2 linked regions of the Candidatus Pseudothioglobus singularis PS1 genome follow. The main gene of each other region encodes a partner of the protein of the gene in region 2 in a complex. Links are inferred from orthologs where the notes say so. Each region holds a gene or a part of one and is shown on either strand. Other genes may lie near its edges.

The links. Proteins that work in one complex are often made in the same cells at the same time.
Region 1: the proteins of W908_RS02520 (region 2) and dapF are in contact, whole or in part, in a solved structure (PDB 5YGU), measured with the Escherichia coli proteins. The link is inferred for Candidatus Pseudothioglobus singularis PS1 from one-to-one orthologs.

What each region holds. Positions count from the first base shown.
Region 1 is NZ_CP006911.1:829,718-832,860, reverse strand. Bases 279-3,143 are described here. They hold dapF (diaminopimelate epimerase), read right to left. Parts: upstream 2,188-3,143; coding sequence 1,369-2,187; downstream 279-1,368. Other genes in these bases: bamA (outer membrane protein assembly factor BamA), read left to right, coding at 2,794-3,143; W908_RS04210 (gamma-butyrobetaine hydroxylase family protein), read left to right, coding at 2,273-2,641; W908_RS04220 (symmetrical bis(5'-nucleosyl)-tetraphosphatase), read left to right, coding at 569-1,372; apaG (Co2+/Mg2+ efflux facilitator ApaG/CorD), read left to right, coding at 279-560. In the rest of the region: 16S rRNA (adenine(1518)-N(6)/adenine(1519)-N(6))-dimethyltransferase RsmA, read left to right, coding at 1-205; more of apaG, read left to right, coding at 183-278. UniProt on the Escherichia coli protein: Involved in the succinylase branch of the L-lysine biosynthesis and in the biosynthesis of the pentapeptide incorporated in the peptidoglycan moiety. Catalyzes the stereoinversion of LL-2,6-diaminopimelate (L,L-DAP) to meso-diaminopimelate (meso-DAP).
Region 2 is NZ_CP006911.1:499,581-502,727, forward strand. The notes cover bases 279-3,147. They hold W908_RS02520 (RNA pyrophosphohydrolase), read right to left. Parts: upstream 2,046-3,147; coding sequence 1,512-2,045; downstream 279-1,511. Other genes in these bases: glaH (glutarate dioxygenase GlaH), read right to left, coding at 279-749; W908_RS02515 (GntR family transcriptional regulator), read left to right, coding at 849-1,517; W908_RS02525 (Bax inhibitor-1/YccA family protein), read right to left, coding at 2,045-2,704; murD (UDP-N-acetylmuramoyl-L-alanine--D-glutamate ligase), read left to right, coding at 2,767-3,147. Also shown: more of glaH, read right to left, coding at 1-278. UniProt on the Escherichia coli protein: Master regulator of 5'-end-dependent mRNA decay.

The DNA.
Region 1 (3,143 bases), 330 kb from region 2 along the record:
TAAAAAACAGTCGCTCGTTCAAAACTCTAAGCCTCTTGAGGAGATCGTTAAAATAGCATTTTCTCAAAGACGAAAAACACTAAAAAATTGTTTAAAATTAGTTCTAAATCAATCTCAAACTGACATTGATCTATCTCAAAGAGCTGAAATGTTAAGTGTTGAAAACTTTGTAACTCTTATGAATGATTATGAAAAACAAAATTGAAATTAATGTAGAAGTAACCTACCTTTCGGATCAATCAGATATCCTTAATAAACAATATGCCTATGCCTATACCATTACGATTACTAATCAAGGTGATACTGGCGCTCAACTTAGGACAAGGCGTTGGCTCATTCAGGACGAATCAGGCGAAACTGAAGAGGTAATTGGTGAGGGTGTTATTGGTCAACAGCCACATTTATCACCTGGTGAAAGCTTTAAATATAGCTCTGGAGCAATTATTAGTACTGAGACAGGGACTATGAAAGGTTCTTATGGAATGATTAGCGACATAGGCCAAAGGTTTGATGCAGATATCCCTGAATTTACATTGAGCGAACCTCATACGCTGCATTAGAAAGTTATATGGATTATGCCATTGGAGATGTTCAGGGCTGCTTTAATAGCCTAAATGCACTGCTAAAAAAAATTAACTTTAATATTGATAGAGATCGTTTATATTTCTTAGGTGATGTTGTCAACCGTGGTTCTCATTCATTAGAAACACTAAGGTTTCTTCACTCGAATAAAGATAATGCAGAAATGGTCCTAGGAAATCATGATTTTCATCTATTGGTTTGCGCTCTTACAGATAGACATCCAAATAAAAAAGATACCTTTCATGACATTCTTGAAGCTAATGATAAAAATACTTTGCTAGATTATCTTATTGAGAGGCCTTTAGTAATCGAGTATGAGGACTCCTTAATGGTTCATGCTGGTGTTCCACCAAACTGGTCTCAATCAGATGTCATCAATAATGCTGCATTAGTTCACAGCCAGCTTCGAAATGAAAATCTAATTGAATTTTTATCTCAGATGTATGGTAATTTACCTCACACATGGTCAGAGACTCTTACAATCAAGGAAAAGTGTCGTTACACAATAAACGCCTTGATGAGGATGCGATTTTGCAAGGAAGATGGAGAGCTTGAGTTTGAACACAAGCTCAATGTTGATAAAAGTCCAGCAGGCTTTAAAGCCTGGTTTCTTCATAAAAATCGCTTAATGAAAGAGCAAAAAATCTTTTTTGGGCATTGGTCTTCACTAAAAAATGTAGATACCAAAAATATTTACCCTGTAGACCATGGATGCATCTGGGGCGGGCAGCTTACCGCATATAATTTAACAAACAATATTTATATTTCACAAGATTCAGTAGAAATCTAAGAGAATCCACTTCTAAGATTTACAGAGCCTTCATAAATAAACTTGCCAGGTCCAGTTAAATAGACCTTCTCTCCATCAAACTCTACAGTTGCATCCCCACCATTCAAGTGGACTATGACTTTAGAATCGAGTAGCCCCTGTCTTACTCCATGAATGACAGCAGCACAGGCTCCAGAGCCACAGGCATGTGTTTCTCCAACCCCCCTTTCTACCACTCTTAACTGAATTTCTCGTTTGTTTATAATCTTCATGAAACCAACATTGACGCCTTCAGGAAATAACTCGCTAGACTGAATTTTAGAGGCAATGCCATCAATATTATCAATTTCATCTTGAATCAAAATAGCATGAGGGTTCCCAATAGACAAGGATCCAATCATATGGCCTCCAACATTGTATTCTGATGATAATTGATTTAAGTTCAAAGGTATTTTAGAAGGCTCAAAATTAGGCATACCCATTTCAACTTTTACGGTGTCATCGCTATTTATATTGAGAACTAAAAGCCCTGCATTCGTTTCAACAGTTAAAGGATTTTTATAAGAAAGATTCTTTTTCTTTATATATAATGCAAAACACCTTGCTCCATTTCCACATTGACTGACTTCAGTACCATCAGAATTATATATAACATATCTAAAATCAGCACTTTTAGAAGTTGCTGGTTCAATCATCAAGAGCTGATCAAAGCCTATCCCAAAATGACGATCAGCCAATTGACGTATTTCTTCAACAGAAAGGCAAACATCCCCATCAAGATTATTCATCACAACAAAGTCATTTCCCAAACCATGCATTTTTGTAAAATTTATCATGAATATATTTTAACCGTTTGTATAGTAAATTTTTCAATTACTGCTATGATAAAATTTAGCTACTTTAAATTTCGATTAACTATAAATGACTCCTCCAAATAATATCACTCTTAGCAAGGATAAAAAGTTACTCACAGTTAGCTATAAAGATAATCATTATGCTTTGACTAGTGAGTTTTTAAGAGTGTATTCACCATCTGCAGAAGTCAGGGGTCATGGTCCTGGACAAGAAACATTACAACTAAACAAACAAGATGTATCTATATCATCACTTGTTCCAATGGGTAACTATGCTATCTCCATTCATTTTAATGATGGACATACTACTGGAATCTACTCATGGAGCTATTTACTTCATTTGGGGGCTGATAAAGAAGAGTTATGGTTGGATTATTGCAATCGGGTTAAAGAAAATAGTGACAATAATAAAAATTATCATAAAATTTCTATTTGAGCCAATAACTTATTTTTAATATTTTTTGTTAGATTAACAACTAACTAGGTTAATTTGTTAAAATCTTTTCTATAATATTTAATGTTTAATTTTTAATTTTTAATTATAAATTTTTTTGTAAAAGTGAAATTTAATTACTAGAGGTAAAAAAAATGAAAAATATATTAACTCAATTCTTAGCTCTTCTTTTCTTATTTTTTACAACTAAAGCATACTCAAATACAATAAATGAAATTAATTTTATTGGTCTAAATAATTCTTCAGAAAATACACTTTTAAATCAATTACCTTTACAAATTGGAGATGAATATACAGATTCTTCAAGTAATATTATTATTCAGTCACTTTATAAGACTGGGCTTTTTTCAGACATTAGTGTTATAAATTATGAAAACTCCTTAAAAATTACTTTAATAGAAAATCCTACTATCAAGTTTTTTGATATTAACCTTGATTCTGGCTCAGGGTTTTCAAACTGGATTAAAGGAGAAAAAATGCTAAT
Region 2 (3,147 bases):
TAGAGTCCTTGATTCATATTAGTTGGTTCTGCAAATTGATCAATGAATGACATTATGGGCTCCTCACCCTCTTCTTCAATAAAGATTGGATGCGTTGTTTTATAGCTAATATTCTTGCTGGAAGGGGAGCCCCATTGAATATCTTCTTTGGCAACTGGATGACTATGAAATTTTTCTAATTCGTCCCAGTCATCTAAGTGCAAAAGGAGTGAGCCACCTCCTTCAACATTTAATTCTAGAATTTTTTGCATAATAACCCAGTCAGTTTTCTCTTTAACGTAAGTACCATCATTATGAAGCTCCATTCTTCTATGGGCTTGACGAAGGTAGCTGTCGCTGTTGTCTTCATTCTTGACAGAGAATCTCGCATAAAATTTTCCAGACATTGAATCAAGATTTGGAAGACCTATAAGATGGGATATAGCTGTAGAAAGAAGAATATTAAAATCAATAAACTGTTCACCTACTAAATTTTTATCATTTTCATATTGAAGCAATACTGCACCAGTTTGTCGATTTTTTAAAATATCGAGTAAGCAAAGACCAAGGGTATTCTTTGTAAGTTCATTAAGGCAGTTAGCAATATAAAAACGAAGAAATGGCTTGTATTCAATTGACTGAACATCGAGATGATCAATACATTTAATAAATTTATCAATTACTTCATTATCTATTGTAAGTAACTGAAGACGGGGGCTACCCTTATGACTTAAAAAACTAAATCCGATATTATTTGTGTGTGAAATCATTGCAAATTATAAAATGTCGACATTTAGCAATTATAACTACATTTGTGATAAAATTCAAACTGAAATATCTATTTCTTAATGATTTAATTTGGTTTATAAATGACTGATTCTAGAGATAACACTGCTTCGAAAATACTGGACTCATTGAAAAATGACATTATTTCGGGTGAGTATCTTCCCAAGCAAAAGCTTCACATTAAAACATTAAAAGAAAAATATAATGTTGGTACGAGTCCGCTCAGGGAGGCTCTATCTCAATTAATGGCGAACGATTTAGTTGTCTCAAAAAATCAGCGAGGTTTTTATGTCAGTGATATCTCACTTGAAGACCTGACAGATATTTACCAGACACGAGCAAAGATAGAGTCGTTATGTATTGAAATGTCTATTGATAAAGGTGATGACTATTGGGAGGCAAATTTAATAGCAGCTTCCCACAGATTAAATAAATATAGCAAAAAAGATAAACCAGATACCAATGAGTGGCAAAGTAGGCATGGTGACTTCCATGAGGCCTTAGTGTCTGGGTGTAACTCACCTAGGCTATTTCAAATTAGAAGTTCCCTTATTGAAAAATCAAAGAGATATCGTAGTTTATGGTTAAAAGAAAATGTATCTAATGCGACAACATTGAAAATCAATCAAAATGAGCATGCAGCTCTGATGATCTTAGCCCTTGAGAGAGATAAGAAAGCTATTTCTAAGCTTATTGAAGAGCACATTATGACCCCAGTCGGAATTATCAAAAAAAGTCTATCTCAACTATAATTTAATAGCACTGAATTGTAATGGTCTAGATAGCTCATTAGGGATACTATGTTCATTGTCAAAAAGTATTGGAGCTAGTGCTTTCAGCATATCCTCGTATACATCTCTTTTAAAATTTATGACTTCATCGACCGGACTCCAGTAGTCAACCCATTTCCAGTCATCAAATTCAATATCATGGTGCAGGTTAAGAGAGATATTGTCATCGCTTGATTCTAGTTTTAATAAAAACCAGACTTGTTTTTGGCCAATGCAGGTGGGTTTTTGACTTCTTCTAATATGTTCTAATGGTAAATCATATCGAAGCCATTTGGGTGTTTTTGCAATTAATTTGACGTGCGCAGGATAGAGGCCAACCTCCTCCTCAAGCTCCCTATAGAGAGCATCTATTTCGGTTTCATCTTTATCGATTCCACCCTGAGGAAGTTGCCACGCGTCTTGTTTACACCGCTTTGCTAAGAGTATCTGCTTTTTGTCATTAGTAATTACAATACCTACGTTAGCGCGATATCCATCGCTATCTATCACTAGTCATCGCCAGAGAAAACACCTAAGAGGTGAAGCAGGCTTAAGAATAAGTTATAAATAGAAATATATAGCGTTACTGTTGCCATGATGTAGTTTGTCTCGCCACCATGAATGATATTACTGGTCTCAAACAAAATCAGCCCACTCATTAAAAGAATGAATGCAGCTGAAACAGTTAAAGATAAAGCAGGAATCTGAAAAAAGTACGCAGCGATACCTGCTAAAAATGCAACCACAATGCCAGCCGTTAAAAAGCCAGATAAAAAGCTAAAGTCTTTTTGAGATACAAGTGCATAAAAAGAAAGCGATAGAAAAATAGCTGCAGTTCCAGTCATGGCCATAGCAACAAGCTCTGCTCCGTTTGAGAAAGCAGTTGTATAGGCGCCTACTATAGGGCCCAGAGTCAGACCCATAAAGCCTGTAAGAGCGAAGACAGCAAATATTCCTGAGGCTGAGTTTCTAAGCTTTGTGACTAAAAACAAAAGCCCAAAATATCCACCAAGCGTTATCAAAAGACCAAAATATGGTAGATTGAGTGACATCGATAGATAAGCCATGAGTCCACTAAATAATAGCGTTGCAGAAAGGAGCTGGTAAGTGTTTCTTAGTGTTCGATTAATTACAATCGAACTAGAAGTTGTTTGAACATTTGTTGGCATAATAAAATAGTAAAGTAAAAGTGTAAAATATAGTCAATTTTGGTCGAAAACACAAGGTTTTCATGAAACTTATTTTAGGTTTGGGGGTTACAGGTCTTTCAGTAGCTCGTTTTTTTAATAAAAATAATATTTCTTTTCGGATTGCAGATTCCCGACAAGAGCCTCCGATGCTGAAAATTAGTAAAAATGAAAATCTACTGCATGATTTCTATTTTGGAGAATGGAATGTATCTTTATTAGATGATATTTCAGAAATCATCATCAGCCCTGGAATAGCTGAATCAGAGTTAATTGTTCGATGGGCTCGCAAAAAAAATATTTCTATCATTAGCGATATTGAACTATTTGGAAGATATGTGAAAGCGCCAATGATTGGCATCACAGGCTCAAATGGAAAGTCAACCGTGACCCAATTGCTAGGCGAAATGGCGCTTGCAAGTTCA